Regions from separate parts of the Klebsiella sp. SYXHC3 genome, predicted to be linked through region 2. Evidence: predicted binding sites of a transcription regulator. Region 2 holds the regulator's gene; each other region holds the start of a gene.

Region 1 (6,086 bases), on a different contig from region 2:
ATAATCTGCAACCCATTATTTTGCAGGAGTCGGTGCCGGAAGTGACCGCAGTGACCATGGCGATTAATCAACTGGTGTCGCGGCTGACCCTGACGCTCGATCGCGAGCGTCTGTTTACCGCCGACGTCGCCCACGAACTTCGTACCCCTCTTGCCGGGCTGCGCCTGCATCTGGAACTGCTGGCGAAGGTTCACGGCGTCAGCGTTGATCCGTTAATTCAACGCCTCGATCAGATGACCAACAGCATTTCGCAGCTGCTACAACTGGCGCGCGTCGGGCAGTCGTTTTCCGCCGGGAGTTACCAGCAGGTGCATTTGCACGAAGATGTGGTGGAGCCTCTGCAGGATGAGCTGAAAACAATGCTCGAAGCGCGCCAACAGACCCTGGAGATAGAAAGCGGCGCCGGCGAGGATCTCATTTCCGGAGATGCGACGTTAGCGCGGGTGATTTTACGCAATCTGGTGGAGAATGCGCACCGCTATAGCCCCGTGGGGTCGAAGATTAAGATTTCGGTAAAACCGGGAAATACGCCGATTCTGGCAGTTGAAGATGAAGGGCCGGGCATTGATGAGGCCAAAAGCGGCGAACTGAGTAAAGCGTTTGTCCGTATGGATAGCCGCTATGGTGGAATAGGCCTCGGTTTAAGCATTGTCACCCGCATCGCTCAACTGCACGATGCGCAATTCTTTTTACATAACCGTCAACCCGGACCGGGCGTCCGCGCCTGGGTGCTGTTCCCACGCAGTTCGCGTCAGAAGGTTAATACCCATTGATGTAAGAAGGCGACCACAATCACAAAGGCGGTCGCAATGGCCAGATATTCACGGTTGGTCAGTTTTTGCATGGCGCTATCCTCATTAAACTGAGGATAGTGTCGCTGAAGAAAATTAAGCCAACATTAAGATCCTACGATAATAGCGTGACGGCAATTGCAAATTGCCGTCATTTTTGCACGGCTCCCCTATCACCCTTATGATGCCGCAATAAACAGTTCGCGTAGCTGATGCAATTGATCGCGGATCTGCGCGGCTTCCTCAAACTCAAGGTTCTGGGCATGCTGCATCATTTGCCCTTCCAGCTCGTGGATCTTCTGCTGCAGCGCTTTCGGTGTCAGTTCGACGCTATCGGCTTCCACCGGAGAACGGGCTTTGCCACGGCCTTTGGCTTTGGTCTTCGCGATGTTCTGACCCAGCGCCAGAATATCGACCACTTTCTTATTAAGACCCTGCGGCACAATACCGTGCTCTTCGTTATAACGCTGCTGCTTCTCGCGGCGGCGTTCGGTTTCACCGATCGCCTTCGCCATCGATGGCGTGATTTTATCACCGTAAAGAATCGCCTTACCGTTCACGTTACGCGCCGCGCGGCCGATGGTCTGGATAAGCGAGCGCTCGGAACGCAGGAAGCCCTCTTTATCGGCATCAAGTATCGCCACCAGCGATACTTCCGGCATATCCAGCCCTTCGCGCAGCAGGTTGATCCCCACCAGCACGTCGAACTCGCCAAGACGCAGATCGCGAATAATTTCCATACGCTCGACGGTATCGATATCGGAGTGCAGATAGCGCACCCGTTCACCGTGCTCTTCCAGGTATTCGGTTAAATCCTCCGCCATGCGTTTGGTCAGCGTCGTCACCAGTACACGCTCATTGATCGCCGCACGGGTACGGATTTCTGATAACAGATCGTCGACCTGCGTCGCCACCGGCCGCACTTCGATAACCGGATCCAGTAGGCCCGTTGGGCGAACGACCTGGTCTACCACCTCATCGCCGGATTTTTCCAGCTCATAGGGACCCGGCGTCGCTGAAACGTAGATGGTCTGGGGTGCCAGCGCTTCAAACTCTTCGAACTTCATCGGCCGGTTATCCAGCGCTGACGGCAGGCGAAAGCCATATTCCACCAGCGTCTCTTTACGCGCCCGGTCGCCACGGTACATACCGCCGATTTGCGGGATAGTCACGTGCGATTCATCGATAACCAGCAGGCCATCCGCCGGCAGGTAGTCGAACAGCGTCGGCGGCGGCTCGCCCGGCCCGCGCCCGGAGAGAAAGCGCGAGTAGTTTTCAATCCCCGAGCAGTAGCCCAGCTCGTTCATCATTTCGAGGTCGAACTGAGTGCGCTGGCTCAGCCGCTGCTCTTCAAGCAGTTTATTGTTCGCCAGCAGGACCTTGCGGCGGTCAGCCAGCTCGTCTTTGATCTCTTCCATCGCCTGTACGATACGCTCGCGCGGCGTAACGTAGTGGGTCTTCGGATAGATGGTATAGCGTGGAATGGACGATTCGACGTGGCCGGTCAGCGGGTCAAACAGCGATAGCCGCTCGACCTCTTCGTCAAACAGTTCAATACGCAGCGCGATATCATCGGATTCCGCCGGGAAAACATCGATAACCTCGCCGCGGACGCGGAAAGTGCCGCGCTGGAAGGCCTGATCGTTGCGGGTGTATTGCAGTTCCGCCAGCCGACGCAGGATCGCCCGCTGGTCGATCAGCATGCCGGTGGTCAGGTGCAGCATCATCTTCAGATACAGATCCGGGTCGCCAAGACCGTAGATGGCGGAAACCGAAGCCACCACCACTACATCACGCCGTTCGAGCAACGCTTTGGTGGCCGACAGACGCATCTGCTCAATGTGTTCGTTCACCGAGGCGTCTTTTTCGATAAAGGTATCCGAGCTCGGTACGTAGGCTTCAGGCTGGTAATAATCGTAGTAGGAGACAAAATACTCCACCGCATTCTCGGGAAAGAACTCTTTCATCTCGCCATACAGCTGCGCCGCCAGGGTTTTGTTCGGCGCCAGCACCATCGTCGGGCGCTGTAAGTCAGCGATAACGTTGGCGATGGTGAAGGTTTTCCCCGAACCGGTTACCCCAAGCAGGGTTTGATGCGCAAGGCCATCTTCCAGCCCCTCTTCCAGACGGCGGATGGCTTCGGGCTGATCGCCGGAAGGACGGAATGCGGAGTGCAGCTTGAATGGTTTGCTCATATTTCAGGACCTGAAGATGGGATTGGCCAGCAGGTGTTTAATTCTACCCTTCAGTTTCATTTTTGCCAATAAATAATACTGGATATAAAAACAGTATCGCATTATTGTATGGCGGCAAAAGGACGCGCGGTCGTCCGACTGCGGGCGTAAAATGCGCGCTTTGCGGAATAATCCACCAGCCTGTGTGGTTATCCCCAGAAACATTTATCATTTAACATTTGTCAAGCAAGGTAATGAATCTTTTATGGCAGCCGGTGACACTTTTCTGACAGCCATTGCTTTTATTTAACTTGCTGAAATAAAACATAATTTACCAAAAGACGGGTTTCGCGCCAATTTGCTCGCAGGCCGCGTACTCTCTAGCTTACCGCAAGTTTTCTAACTCTAATACACAAGGTTATCCACAGGAATAGTGGATAACTGCCTGCAGGCCGCGAGGTCTGCCACCCGGCAGAAAAGTCTCATCGGACCAAAGCCCGTGGCTAAAAAAAATTATCGAATTTTTTTTGATATTTATCAGCTAAAGACGGCTGGATTTTTTGCGTTTTCTGGACCACATTTCATCGTCCTGTCAACAAAAAATAGAGCCGTCTCGCAGGTTTATGCGGGGTTATTGCAGGGGGTCAGATCCAGGTACTGCGCGAGATCCTGACGCTGCGATGCGTCGGCAAGCCAGGGAATTTCCCCCAGCAGCGGCGCTGGCAATACCCGCGTTAAGGTTTGCAGATATTCGCGATGGCGTTTACCCGGTGGCTGGATATCGTTGGCGATCCAGCCCACGAGCGGCAGCCCGGCTTCGCGTACCGCCTGGGCGGTGAGCATCGCGTGATTGATACAGCCAAGTTTGACGCCGACCACTAAAATCACCGGCAATTGCTCCTGCTGCGCCCAGTCGGCGAAGGTCAGGGTTTCCGAGAGCGGCGTAAACCAGCCGCCCGCCCCTTCCACCAGCACCCAGTCGGCCAGGCGCTCCAGTTCGCGTAAACCGCTGGAAAGCGTCGTCGCGGCAATCGGTCGCCCTTCATCGGCGCTAATAATATGCGGCGAGGTCGGTTCGGCAAAAGTATAAGGGTTAACCTGTTCATAGCGCAGCGCCACCCGGCTATTACGCTGCAGGGCCAGCGCATCTTCATTGCGTAACCCTTGTGCGGTCAGGTCGCTCCCGGAAGCCACCGGCTTATAGCCTGCGGTGTTAAATCCCAGCTGATTCGCCGCCTGCAGCAGCGCGCTGCTGGCGACGGTTTTACCGACTTCAGTATCGGTTCCGGTGACGAAGAAACGTTTAGTCACGTTCAATGACTCCTGTAAAAAGATGATACGTCAGCGGGCACTGGCCCTGCTGTTGCGGCCAGGCCAGTTGCAGTTCACGCAGCTTGCCGCGGCTAAGCGGAGCAGACGCCCGCCCCTGATGTAAGTGGGTAGCGCCAATGCCCTTTAGCGAGCGCATGGCGCTTAACGCGTCGGCGAACGGTAAGCTAATCTGATGCACGACGCCTTCGGCGCGCAGGCCGCTCAGCGCCGCCCTTACCGCCTGTTCGCTGAGAAAACGGTTAGCATGGGGATGGTCGTCGACCGCCCGCCACGCTTGATTGAGTTCCGGTAGCGATCCGGCGAGCAACGTGGTGAACGCTACTCGCCCGCCGGGCCGCACCACCCGGTACAGCTCGCCGATTGCCGCGCTTAGCTCGTCACACCACTGCACCGCCAGGTTACTCCATGCCAGATCGAAGCAGGCATCCGGCAGCGGCAGCGCTTCGATATCGCCCTGTAGATAATGCTGCGCGGCGCCGTTGCGTTGCGCCTGCGCCAGCATCCCGGCGGAGAGATCCAGCGCGGTAACTTCGCTTCCCGCTTCGCGCCAGTAACGGCTCATGCTGCCGGGGCCGCAGCCGGCATCGAGCACCCGGGAAAAATCGCTCCTCGCCAACTGGCGCAGCAGCAATTCGGCGCTGCGGCGCTGCAGCTCATCATGTTGCGTATAGCCGCTGGCCGCCCGACCAAACGCCGCGGCGACCGCCTGCTTATTCACCTTGGCCATGCAGCACCTCCAGTAAACGCGCAATGTCCTCGGCCTGATGAGCGGCAGTCAGAGTCAGGCGCAGGCGAGCGCCGCCGACGGGAACCGTCGGCGGGCGAATGGCGGTAGCCCAGCAGCCGGCCTCGCGTAGGCTGGAGGCCAGAGCAAGCGCTCGCGCGTTATCGCCGACAATCAGCGGCTGAATCGCGCTCCGGGAATCGGTCAGCCCCAGCGAAACATCGCCCATTCCTGCGCGGAACTGACGGATGCGGGCGGTCAGGGTTTCCCGCCGCTGCTGGCCCTCATCGCTACGAATGATCCGCAACGCCGCGCTCAGCGCTACCGCCTGCGCCGGGGGCATCGCGGTGCTGTAGATGAGATGACGGGCAAACTGCAGCAGATAATCGGCCATCGATTCACTGCACAGTACCGCCGCGCCGCTTACCCCAAACGCCTTGCCGAAGGTGACTACCAGCAGCTCCGGGCGAACCGCCTGCGTATGACAGCTTCCGCGCCCTTCATCGCCAATCGCCCCGATTCCGTGAGCATCATCAACCAGTAATAATGCGCCGGCGCTGCGGGCTGCCGCCTGAATGTCAGCCAGCGGCGCGCTGTCGCCGTCCATGCTGAAAATCCCTTCGGTAACGACTAACTGCTGGCCGTCCAGCGGTTTCGCCAGCAGTTGAGCGAGCTGTTGCGGGTCATTGTGGGTAAAGCGGCGCAGCTGCGCCGGGCTGAGGCTTGCCGCCTCTAGCAGGGAGGCATGGCTCAGGCGATCGGCCACAATCCGATCGTCTTTTTCCGCCAGCGCGGCAATCAACGCCTGATTCGCGGCAAAGCCGGAGATAAACAGCAACGCGCGCGGATAGCCCAGCCAGTCGGCAAGTTCCTCTTCCAGCGCGCGATGCGCCTCGCTATAGCCGCTAACGTGGCCCGACCCGCCGGAACCGACGCCATAACGTTCCGCTCCCTGCTGCCAGGCGGCGATAATCTCGCCATGCTGGCTCAGGCCGAGGTAGTCATTACTGGAGAAGTTGAGCCAGCGCTCCCCTTCACGCTCCAGCCAGCGTCCGGCGCCGTGGC
Region 2 (6,086 bases):
CGAACAGCGCGAAGGTCATAAAGCCCAGCGCGATGATGTCGCGAGATTTTAACTGATGGGTCATAAATTCATTACTGCCTGTGGATGTGGTGTTGTAAAAAACGGAAAAATACCGTGCCTTCCTTTCGGGATGATACAGCGGCCATTGCCTGTAAACTCAGCGAGATATGCTCTCGAAGCGGCGTGGAAAAGAATTGTTTTTTGAATTACCACGCAAAAGCAGTCTTACCGGGACTGCATAGGGGGCAATTTAAACGCTTATAACGTTTTAAAGCAAGGTGGGATCGTAAAACCAGATGATTATGCTAACTATGATTTTGAACCTGGATTAATTGACCATAACGACGCAAAACGCGTGGCTAATCATGCGAACAATAAATAACCAGGCGTTCGTTTAATACGCAACGAAAAGTTGACTGCAAATGAAAATGACCAGCCGAAGCTGGTCATTGGCAAGGAAAGCTGACAGACGCCGCCTCAGGCGACATTTTTGGCAATTAAACGTTCCGGCAACAGGAAGCTAAAGCGCGTTCCCTTCCCGACCGTACTTTCGATTTCCAGCCGGCTTTCGTGATGGCTAACCGCATGTTTCACAATAGCCAGCCCTAAACCGCTGCCGCCGGTTTGCCGGGAGCGCGCCTTGTCGACGCGGTAGAACCGCTCGGTCAACCGGGGGAGATGTTCAGGCCCGATGCCAGGGCCGTTGTCCTCAACGCTAAACAGCGCGCCGTGTGGCGCCCGCTGCCAGCTGACGTGAATCTCAGTTCCCGCTGGCGTATGGTTAACGGCGTTGTACACCAGATTGGAAATCGCGCTGCGCAACTGCTCTTCGTTGCCCATCACCTGGAGAGTTTCATCGACGCTAAAGTGCAGCTGATGCTTACCCTGGCTGAGGGTTTGCGCCTCGCGCTCAACCACCCGCAGCATCATCGGGACGTCGATTTTATCATTCATCGCCAGCACCGGCGCGGCTTCAATACGCGAGAGCGTCAGCAACTGCTTCACCAACCCTTCCATCCGCTGCGTTTGCTCACGCATGGTATGCAGCGCTTTTTCCCGCGTCGGCCCTTCCAGCACCTGCTCCTGCATCATCTCGAGATAACCCTGCAGTACGGTGAGCGGCGTGCGCAGCTCGTGGCTGACGTTGGCGAAAAAGTTGCGCCGCGCGCCTTCCAACTGGTGCATTTGCGTGACATCGCGCGCCACCATCAACCACTGTTTATCGCTATAAGGCATCACGCGAATTTCCAGATGACGGGCGTTATTGAGCACCAGATTAAGGGGCTTGGTGAAATCACGGTTTTTCAGATAGTTAGCAAACTCTGGGTAGCGCAGCAGGTTGAGGATATTCTGCCCGCTATCGTCCGGCCAGCGTAGATTAAGGATTTGTTGCGCCAGGCCGTTACACCAGAAGATGGCGCCCTCTTCGGTGGTCAGCACCACCGCATCGGGTAAGGATTCCGCCCCGCTGCGAAAGCGCTTGATGAGGCTTCCCAGTTCGCGACGACGTTTTTTATTACGCATCTGCATTTGATGCAGACCATACAGCAGCGGTTCCCAACTGCCGCTTCCCGGCGGCGGCGTCATACTGCGATCGACCCACAGCCACCACGACAGACGTAACAAATTCCAGAAATGCCAAATAAGCAATCCGGTCACCGCCGCCAGTAAAAACCACGGCAGATGACCGAAAAACGCCCCGAGGATCAGGGCCGGTATACAACATAAGAAAAGCTCAAGCGCCAGCCTTTTCCATGACAGCCGTTCCAGCACGGGTCACACTCCTGTCAAAATTCAGAAACGGGCGGAGAAACGATATCCCGTGCCGCGAACCGTCTGTACCATCCGGTCATGGCCGCTATGTTCCAGCGCTTTGCGCAGGCGGCGAATATGCACATCCACCGTCCGGTCTTCAACGTAAACGTTGGTTCCCCAAACGTGATTCAGCAGCTGTTCACGGCTGTATACGCGTTCCGGGTGGGTCATAAAGAAGTGTAATAATTTAAACTCGGTCGGCCCCATATCCAGCGGGTTTTCACCGGTCATGACGCGATGCGAGGAGGGATCCAGGCTCAGCCCCTGCATCTCAATCACCTCTTCGACCGCCATTGGCGAAATACGCCGCATCACCGCCTTAATTCGCGCCACCAGCTCCTTCGGCGAAAACGGTTTGGTAATGTAATCATCCGCACCGGTTTCCAGACCGCGAACGCGATCTTCTTCTTCGCCGCGCGCCGTCAGCATCACCACCGGAATATCGCGGGTCATCGCTTCGCGCTTAAGCTGTTTAATAAACTGTAGCCCCGATCCGCCCGGCAACATCCAGTCAAGGAGAATCAAATCGGGCCAGGGTTCATTGAGTTGATTCACCGCACTGTCAAAATCTTCCGCCTCGACGGGCTGAAAGCCGTTTTGCTCCAGAACAAAGCAGACCATTTCGCGGATTGGAGCTTCATCTTCAACGACCAGAATTCTTCTCGCCATTATTTACCCTGTGTTTTTTAGCCATCAGTATAGAAGTGCGCGGCCATTATGCGTCAGATTTGTGACAGATTTATGAAAAAATGACCGTCTGATGAATGCGGATTTTGAATGATGACACGCACTTAACGCATCCAGTCTCGCGGTAATATGGCAAAAGGAATACGGGCGGCGGGATCGACGTTATAATGGCCGCCTGGCTTTTATCGCAACGGAATTTTTATGCGCATCCTTCATACCTCCGACTGGCACCTCGGCCAGAACTTCTATAGCAAAAGCCGCGCGGACGAACACGCCGCCTTTCTCGACTGGCTGCTGGCGCGCGCGCAGGAACACGAGGTGGATGCCATTATCGTCGCTGGCGATATTTTTGATACCGGCTCTCCGCCGAGCTACGCCCGCGAACTGTATAACCGTTTTGTCGTTCAGCTGCAGCAAACCGGCTGCCAGTTGGTGGTGCTGGCGGGCAACCACGATTCGGTAGCGACGTTAAACGAGTCGCGCGAAATTCTCGCCTTTCTGAAAACCACCGTGGTCGCCAACGCCGGCCACGCGCCCTTTATCTTGCCGCGGCGCGACGGCGAGCCCGGCGCGGTCTTCTGCCCGGTGCCGTTTTTGCGCCCGCGCGAACTGGTGGTCAGCCAGGCTGGCCACTCCAGCGGCGAAAAACAGCAGCAGTTGCTCACCGCCATCAGCGACTACTATCAGCAGCAATATCAGCAGGCCTGCGATCTGCGCGGCGAACGGGCACTACCGATTATTGCCAGCGGCCACCTCACCACCGTCGGCGCCAGCAAAAGCGACGCGGTCCGTGAAATCTATATCGGCACCCTCGACGCCTTCCCGGCCAACCGCTTTCCGCCCGCCGATTACATCGCGCTCGGCCATATTCATCGCGCCCAGTTGGTTGGCGGCTGCGAGCATATTCGCTACAGCGGTTCGCCGCTGCCGCTGAGTTTTGATGAAACCGGAAAAAACAAAAGCGTTAATCTGGTCTCATTCAGCGAGGGCAAGCTCAGTGAAGTCACCCCGCTAACGGTGCCGATCACCCAGCCGCTGGCGGTACTGAAAGGCGATTTCGCCAGCATCACCGAACAACTTCAGCAGTGGCAGGATAGCGCGCAGCAGCCGCCGGTATGGCTGGATATCGAAATCACCAGCGATGAATACCTGCACGATATCCAAAGAAAAATTCAGCAGCAGACCGAATCGCTGCCGGTGGAAGTGCTGCTGGTGCGTCGCAGTCGCGCCCAGCGTGAACGCATTCTGGCCGGCGTTCAGCGGGAAACGCTGAGCGAACTGCAGGTCGAAGAGGTGTTTGCCCGCCGCCTGGCGCTGGAAACTCTTGATGCTCCACAGCAACAGCGGCTGGAGCAACTGTTTACGGAAACGCTGCATAGCCTGAACGGTGAGGAACGCCTGTGAGAATCCTGAGCCTACGCCTGAAAAACCTTAACTCGCTGAAAGGCGAATGGAAAATCGACTTTACCGCTGAACCGTTCGCCAGCAATGGGTTATTCGCGATTACCGGGCCGACCGGCGCCGGGAAAACCACCCTGTTAGATGCTATCTGTCTCGCGCTGTACCACGAAACGCCGCGCCTGAGCAGCGTATCGCAATCGCAAAACGATCTGATGACCCGCGACACCGCCGAGTGCCTGGCGGAAGTTGAATTTGAGGTCCGGGGCACCGCCTATCGCGCCTTCTGGAGCCAGAACCGCGCCCGCAACCAGCCGGATGGCAATCTACAGGCGCCGCGCGTTGAGCTGGCGCGCTGCGACGACGGGAAAATTCTTGCCGACAAGGTCAAAGATAAACTGGAGCTGACGGCATCAATTACCGGCCTCGACTATGGGCGCTTTACCCGTTCAATGCTGCTTTCGCAGGGGCAATTCGCCGCTTTCCTCAATGCCAAACCGAAAGAGCGCGCCGAGCTGCTGGAAGAGCTGACCGGGACTGAAATTTACGGGCAAATTTCCGCGCAGGTCTTTGAAAAACATAAACTCGCCCGCATTGAGCTGGAAAAGCTGCAGGCGCAGGCCTCCGGCGTCGTACTGTTAAATGATGAGCAGCAGCAGGCGTTACAGCAAAGTTTGCAAGTACTTACTGCTGAAGAACAGCAGCAGCTTGCCGAACAGACCTGCCAGCAAAATGGCCTACAGTGGCTGCGCCGCCGTCAGGAGCTAAACGCGGAAGCCACCCAGGCGCAGGCTGCTTTACAGCAGGCGCTGCTGGCGCAGGAAGCCGCCGCGCCGCAGCTGGCGGCGCTACAAACCGCGCAGCCGGCAGAGCAACTGCGTCCATTATGGTCGCGGCTGCAGGAACACAGTAGCGCGCTGGCGCAAACTCGCCGTCAGGTTGAGGAAGTAAATACTCGCTTACAGGACAGCCTGCGCCGTCGCGCCGGGATCCGCCTGGCTGCCCAACAACGTCTGGCTCAACTAGAATCCAGCCAGCAATCGTTAAATGAGTGGCTTAAAGCGCACGAGCGATTCCAGCAGTGGAGCACGGCGCTGGCAGGCTGGAAAGCCACCTTCCAGCAGCTTAACCGCGACGCTCAGCAAGAGTTGACGCTACAGCAGCGCCTGCAGGATGCCAGCCGTAAGCTCGGCGAATTGCCGGCCACTGCGCTGACTCTGGATGGAGAACAGGTCAGCCGCGAGCTGACACAGCATGCCGCCGCCCGCCCGCTGCGCCAGCAGCTCTCAACCCTCCATCGCCAGCTGCAGCCGCTGTTCCTGCGTCTGCGGCAGCTACAGAGCGCGGAAAACGCCTCACAGCAGGAAAAAGAGAAGCTTGAAGCCGCGCTACAACAGCGTCGTCAGGCGTGGAAGGAAAAAAATCAACAGCTCAGCGATGTAAAAGCCATCTGCGAACTGGAAGCGCGTATCGCCGGGCTGGAAGCCGAGCGCGCCCGCCTGCAGCCGGGCGCGCCTTGTCCACTGTGCGGTTCTGAACATCATCCGGCGGTCGCGGAATACCAGGCGCTGGTGCCCGGCATCAACCAAACTCGCCGCGACGCGCTGGAGCGTGACGTGCGACAGCTGGCGGAAGAAGGCGCGCAGCTGCGCGGCCAGCTTGAAGCGTTGCTTAAACAACAACAAAAAGACGCTGACGAGAAAACATCGCTTCTGCAGCAGGAGCAAGCGCTCACCTCTCAATGGCAAGCCACCCTCGCGGAATTAGCGATTACGCTGACGCCGCAGGATGATATTGCCGGCTGGCTGGATAGCCAACAGCAGCATGAACAGCAGCTGTATCAGCATCAACAACGGCTGGCCTGGCAGGCGCAACAGCAGGAGAGCCAGCTGCAGCTGCAGCAGTTACAGCAGGATCTCGAACAGCGCCGTCGCGCGCTGCAGGCGGAGCTGGACGTTTATACCCTGGCGCTGCCGCCTGCCGCGGAGGCTAACGACTGGCTGGCCCAGCGTGAAGCCGAAACCCGCGGCTGGCAGGCGAAACAAAATGAAGCCGCCGCGCTGCAGGAACAGCGCCAGCAGCTAACGCCGCTGCTGGAAACCCTGCCTGAGTCAACGGAAGCCGCGGATCCCGCGCCGCTGGAGGGCTGGCGGCAGGTGCATGATGATTGCCTGGCGCTACAGAGC
Region 3 (6,086 bases), on a different contig from region 2:
CACCGTCAACGGCAAAACCGTGACCGTGAATCTGCGCGAGCTGAAAAAGAAACTGTATCTGTGCCTGATGAGCGTCAACGCGCTGGAAGCAATCCGCTTCTACGTTAGCTTCGCCTGCTCTTTCGCCTTTGCCGAACGCAAGCTGATGGAAGGCAACGCCAAAATTATTCGCCTGATCGCCCGCGATGAAGCGCTGCACCTGACCGGCACTCAGCATATGCTGAACCTGCTGCGCTCCGGCAGCGACGATCCGGAAATGGCGGAAATCGCCGAAGAGTGCAAACAAGAGTGCTATGACCTGTTCGTGCTGGCGGCGCAGCAGGAAAAAGAGTGGGCGGACTATCTGTTCCGCGACGGCTCGATGATCGGCCTGAACAAAGATATTCTCTGCCAGTACGTCGAGTACATCACCAATATTCGCATGCAGGCGGTGGGCCTCGATCTACCGTTCCAGACCCGCTCCAACCCGATCCCATGGATCAATACCTGGCTGGTTTCCGACAACGTTCAGGTCGCGCCGCAGGAAGTGGAGGTCAGCTCTTATCTCGTCGGCCAGATCGATTCTGAAGTCGATGCCGACGATCTGAGCAACTTCCAGCTGTAATGAAGCGGATTTTCTTGAGGATTTCTGACACTCGCCTTGAGTGTCAGGATGAACATCCTTCCCTGTTGGCCGCGCTTGAATCGCATAACATCGACGTGGAGTATCAGTGCCGCGAAGGCTATTGCGGTTCCTGCCGCACGCGTCTGGTGTCAGGCCAGGTTGACTGGCTGACCGAACCGCTGGCGTTTATCCAGCCGGGAGAGATTTTGCCCTGCTGCTGCCGGGCGAAAGGCGATATTGAGATCGAGATGTAAGTGTTGTCGATGTGTGCGGCCTGATGCCCTCACCCCGGCCCTCTCCCACAGAGAGAGGGGGAAAACATAAAAGGGCCTTACGGCCCTTTTGCTTTATTTCGCGTCCAGGAACTGCACCGCTTTATCCGGGAAATCGGTAAACAAGCCGTCGACACCCGCCTGGTTATACAGCACGTCATAGAGCTGATTAACGTTAGTGGCGTACTCCGGCAACTGATCCGCGCGCACGGTGTACGGATGCACCTGCAGATGGCTGGCGTGCGCCTCTTTTACCATCGCCGTCAGCTTCACCGCGCCCGGCTTCGAGCCTTCCGCTACCAGCATATGGTAATCCGGGCCGATACCGTCGGCGTACTGCGCAATCTGCGCCATCGCCCCCGGCTTGAACATCCAGTCATAGCTGTAGTTCACCCATTTACCATCGGCCTGTTTCTGCTGCGTTTCATTCCAGTCGGTATAGGCGATGAGCTGCACCAGATTGAGATCCATCCCCATCTTCGGCTCCAGCTCATCCTTAATGCGTTTGAGCTCGTTGGCGTCAAAACATTGCAGATAAACCCTATCCTGCTTGCTGGTGTAGCCATATTCCTTCAGCACTTTCAGCGTGCTGGCGGCAATATCTTTGCCTTCCTGATGGTGGAACCACGGCGCTTTGATTTCCGGGTAGATACCGATATTTTTACCCGTCGAATGGTTTAGCCCCTGTACAAACTCAATCTCTTCTTCAAAGGTATGAATGCGGAAATCGGATTTGCCCATCGGGAAACGCCCAGGATAGGTTTGCACGTTTTTGCCATCTTTCGGCTCAAAACCTTCGGTGAACTTCAGCGACTTAATCTCGGCCAGGGTAAAGTCGATGGCGTAAAAACGGCCGTCTTTACGCGCCCGCTGCGGGAAACGCTGCGCAACGTCAGTCACCCGATCGAGATAGTGGTCATGCAACACCACCAGCCGGTCGTCTTTGGTCATCACCAGGTCTTGCTCAAGGTAATCCGCCCCCTGAGCGTAAGCCATCGCTTTCGCCGGCAGGGTATGTTCCGGCAGATACCCGCTGGCGCCGCGGTGGGCGATGACAATTTTCTCTGCCGCGACGGCGCTGAAGCACAGCGCCGAACTGGCCAAAATCATTCCGCTCATTAACGCGGTGAGTTTCATTTTCATCGCCGCTCCTTAGGCTTGTTTCAGTTGTTGATGATGGCGACGCTCGCCAAGCATGACGATAATCAACAGCAGTACCGCCAGTACGCTACCGCCAATCATCACCATGAAGCCGCCATCCCAGCCGAAGAAATCGACGGTATAGCCAACAATGGCGCTCGCGGCTACGGAACCGCCAAGATAACCGAACAGACCGGTGAAGCCCGCGGCGGTGCCGGCGGCTTTTTTCGGCGCCAGTTCCAGCGCATGCAGACCGATCAGCATCACCGGGCCGTAAATCAGGAAGCCAATGACGATCATACAGGCCATATCGACGCCCGGATTACCCGGCGGGTTCAGCCAGTAAACGATAGTGGCAATCGTCACCAGGGTCATAAAGAACACGCCGGTCGCGCCGCGGTTGCCTTTAAACACTTTGTCCGACATCCAGCCGCACAGCAAAGTACCGGGGATCCCCGCGTACTCATACAGGAAGTAGGCCCAGGAAGATTTATCCAGCGCGAAGTGTTTGACCTCTTTCAGGTAGGTCGGCGACCAGTCCAGAATGCCGTAGCGCAGCAGATAAACGAAGACGTTAGCGATCGCGATGTACCACAGCAGCTTGTTCGGCAGAATGTACTGCATAAAGATCTGCTTCGCCGTCAGCTCTTCTTCGTGCTTTTCGCTATAGTCATCCGGATAGTCGTTTTTATACTCTTCGATCGGCGGCAGACCGCAGGACTGCGGGGTATCGCGCATCATCGCGAAGGCAAAAATCGCCAGCAGGATCGCGCCGAAGGCCGGCATATACAGCGCCGCGTGCCAGTCGTTAAACCACGCCATCCCTAACAGGAACAGCAGCGGCGGAATACCGCCGCCGACGTTATGCGCGCAGTTCCACACTGAGACAATCCCGCCGCGTTCTTTCTGCGACCACCAGTGCACCATGGTACGACCACACGGCGGCCAGCCCATCCCCTGGAACCATCCGCACAGGAACAGTAATACGAACATGATCATGATGCTGGAAGTCGCCCACGGCACGAAGCCCATCACCAGCATCACCAGCGCCGCCAGAATTAACCCTGCCGGCAGGAAAATGCGCGGATTCGAGCGGTCGGAGACCGAGCCCATGATAAATTTCGAAAATCCGTAGGCGATAGAGATACCGGAAAGCGCGAAACCGAGGTCGCCACGAGAGAAGCCCTGCTCAATCAGATAAGGCATCGCCAGCGCAAAGTTCTTACGAACCAGATAGTAAGCGGCATAACCGAAGAAGATGCCAATAAAGATCTGCCAACGTAATCGACGATACAACGGGTCGATTTCCGCCGCCGGCAAACGCGCTTTATGCGCTGCGGGTTTAAAAATACTTAACATATCAGCCTCCGTGGCCATTGCTGTTTCACTGACATCGACGCAAAAAATCTAATTTATTCACGTACTTCTAATTAGGTCGCGATGGTAGGCAAAGCGTAGAACTAATACTGTGAAATATCGCACATTTTGTTACAGATATATGACAAAATTTTCCAATGTGAGCACAAAATCACAGCAAACGCTCGAATTGCGCGCAAATATGCTCGAAATCAAACATTCCACACTATTGATATGGCTAAATGGTGTAAAACGAAAGTAGAGGACCGGAAGATGGCCGAGACGCAAGAATTTGATGCGCTGATTATTGGCGGCGGCGCCACAGGCGCGGGAATCGCCCGCGACTGCGCCCTGCGCGGGTTACGTGTGGCGTTGATTGAGCGGCACGATATCGCCACCGGCGCCACCGGCCGCAACCATGGTCTGTTGCACAGCGGCGCGCGCTATGCCGTCACCGATAGCGAATCCGCGCGCGAATGTATCAGCGAGAATCGCATTTTACGTCGCATCGCCCGCCACTGCATTGAACCCACCAACGGGCTGTTTATCACCCTGCCTGAAGATGACATGGCCTGGCAGCAAACCTTTATCCACGCCTGTCAGCAGGCCGGTATTGATGCTAAACCGCTTACCCCCGCTGAAGCATTGCGTCTGGAACCCGCGGTCAACCCTACGCTGCTTGGCGCCGTACAAGTACCGGACGGCACCGTCGATCCGTTCCGCCTGACGGCAGCCAATATGCTCGACGCCCGCGAACACGGTGCGCAGATCCTTACCGGCTGCGAAGTCACCGGTCTGCTGCGCCAGGGCGATCGCGTGTACGGAGTACAGATCTACGATCATCAACACCGCGAAGCGCGTAGCATTCGCGCACAGGTCGTCGTCAACGCCGCCGGGATCTGGGGCCAACGCATCGCGGAGTACGCCGATCTGCGCATCTCCATGTTCCCGGCAAAAGGCTCGCTGCTGATCCTCGATCACCGCATTAATAACCAGGTGATTAACCGCTGCCGCAAGCCGGCGGATGCCGATATTCTGGTGCCCGGCGATACCATTTCGTTGATTGGCACCACCTCGACGCATATTCCTTATGACGAAATTGACGATAACCGGGTGACGACGGAAGAGGTCGATACGCTGCTGCGCGAAGGTGAAAAACTGGCGCCGATCATGGGGCGTACCCGGGTGCTACGCGCCTACTCCGGCGTCCGTCCGCTGGTCGCCAGCGATGACGATCCCAGCGGGCGCAGCGTCAGCCGCGGTATTGTGCTGCTCGACCACGCCCCGCGCGACGGTATGGAAGGCTTTATCACCATCACCGGCGGTAAGTTGATGACCTACCGTTTGATGGCGGAATGGGCCAGCGACGCCGTCTGCCGCAAACTCGGCAATGCTGAGCCGTGCCGCACCGCGGAGCGCCCGCTACCGGGTTCGCAGGAAGCCACAGAAACCACGCTGAAAAAGATTATCTCGCTACCGACGCCGCTGCGCGGGTCGGCGGTGTATCGCCACGGCGACCGCACCCCAGCATGGCTCGGCGACAGCCGCCAGCACCGTAGCCTGGTCTGCGAATGTGAAGCGGTCACCGCCGGGGAAGTGCAGTACGCGGTAGAGAATCTAGCGGTGAAGAATTTGCTCGACCTGCGCCGCCGTACCCGAGTCGGCATGGGCACCTGCCAGGGTGAACTGTGCGCCTGCCGCGCCGCCGGACTGCTCCAGCGCTTCAACGTCGCCACCCCGGCGCAGTCGTTAACTCAGCTGTCGGAATTTCTCAATGAGCGCTGGAAGGGCGTTCAGCCCATCGCCTGGGGCGACGCGCTGCGCGAAAGTGAATTTACCCGCTGGGTCTACCTCGGCTTATGCGGACTGCAAAAGGAGCATCAGGATGAAATTTGATTGCGCCATCGTCGGCGGCGGACTGGCCGGGCTGTTGTGCGGGCTGGCGCTGAATCAACACGGCCTACGCTGCGTGATAATCAGCCGTGGGCAAAGCGCGCTGCACTTTTCCTCTGCTTCATTAGACCTGCTCTCGGCGCTGCCGAACGGCGATACCGTCACTGATGTCGTACAAGGTCTTCAGCAACTGGCCGTTCAGCTTCCTGAACACACCTACTCCCGCCTCGGCGCCGACGCGGTGCTCGAATACGCCAGACAGACCGAAGCGCTGCTGGCCGCCTGCGGCGCGAACATGCAAGGCGAAGCGCGCCGACCGCACCTGCGGGTAACGCCGCTGGGGACGTTGCGACCGGCGTGGCTGTCGCCGGAAGAGGTTCCGCTGGCGCCCATCGCGCAGCAACGCGTATGCATGGTGGGGATTAGCGGTTTTGCCGATTTTCAACCGCATCTGGCCGCCGCCGCCCTCGGACAGAGCGGAGTGGATGCCGCCGCGGCGGAGATTGATTTACCGCTGCTTGATGTGCTGCGCGATAACCCTACGGAGTTCCGTGCCGCCAACATCGCCCGCGTGCTTGATGATGAAAACCTGTGGCCTGCCCTGCAGTCCGCGCTGCTGCCGCTGGCGCAAGAGTACGAGCTGCTGATGATGCCCGCCTGTTTTGGGCTCGCGGATAATCGCCTCTGGCATTGGCTACAAGAACATCTGCCCTGCCCGCTGCGCCTGCTGCCGACGCTGCCGCCTTCGGTGCCGGGGATGCGCCTGCATAGCCAGCTTCAGCGCCAGTTCATCCGCACCGGCGGTACCTGGCTTGCCGGCG

Evidence for each region. The regulator PhoB, encoded in region 2, activates phosphate uptake and scavenging genes when phosphate is short. The targets are predictions, from matches to a motif close to CTGTCATAAAACTGNCNNAT.
Region 1: a site for PhoB is predicted at 3,239-3,258, ahead of uvrB (excinuclease ABC subunit UvrB). Genes of this name have one in related genera too.
Region 3: a site for PhoB is predicted at 3,502-3,521, ahead of glpT (glycerol-3-phosphate transporter). Genes of this name have one in related genera too.

Annotation. Positions count from the first base shown of each region.
Region 1 covers NZ_JBXUNG010000006.1:36,023-42,108, reverse strand. Annotated here, with positions in the region: gene pmrB (two-component system sensor histidine kinase PmrB) at 1-773, shown strand, start outside; gene uvrB (excinuclease ABC subunit UvrB) at 971-2,986, opposite strand; gene bioD (dethiobiotin synthase) at 3,587-4,276, opposite strand; gene bioC (malonyl-ACP O-methyltransferase BioC) at 4,269-5,024, opposite strand; gene bioF (8-amino-7-oxononanoate synthase) at 5,008-6,086, opposite strand, start outside.
Region 2 covers NZ_JBXUNG010000003.1:114,535-120,620, reverse strand. Annotated here, with positions in the region: gene brnQ (branched-chain amino acid transporter carrier protein BrnQ) at 1-64, opposite strand, end outside; gene phoR (phosphate regulon sensor histidine kinase PhoR) at 478-1,773, opposite strand; gene phoB (phosphate response regulator transcription factor PhoB) at 1,795-2,484, opposite strand; gene sbcD (exonuclease subunit SbcD) at 2,704-3,906, shown strand; gene sbcC (exonuclease subunit SbcC) at 3,903-6,086, shown strand, end outside.
Region 3 covers NZ_JBXUNG010000001.1:1,329,457-1,335,542, forward strand. Annotated here, with positions in the region: gene nrdB (class Ia ribonucleoside-diphosphate reductase subunit beta) at 1-604, shown strand, start outside; gene yfaE (class I ribonucleotide reductase maintenance protein YfaE) at 604-858, shown strand; gene glpQ (glycerophosphodiester phosphodiesterase) at 952-2,019, opposite strand; gene glpT (glycerol-3-phosphate transporter) at 2,029-3,375, opposite strand; gene glpA (anaerobic glycerol-3-phosphate dehydrogenase subunit A) at 3,646-5,268, shown strand; gene glpB (glycerol-3-phosphate dehydrogenase subunit GlpB) at 5,258-6,086, shown strand, end outside.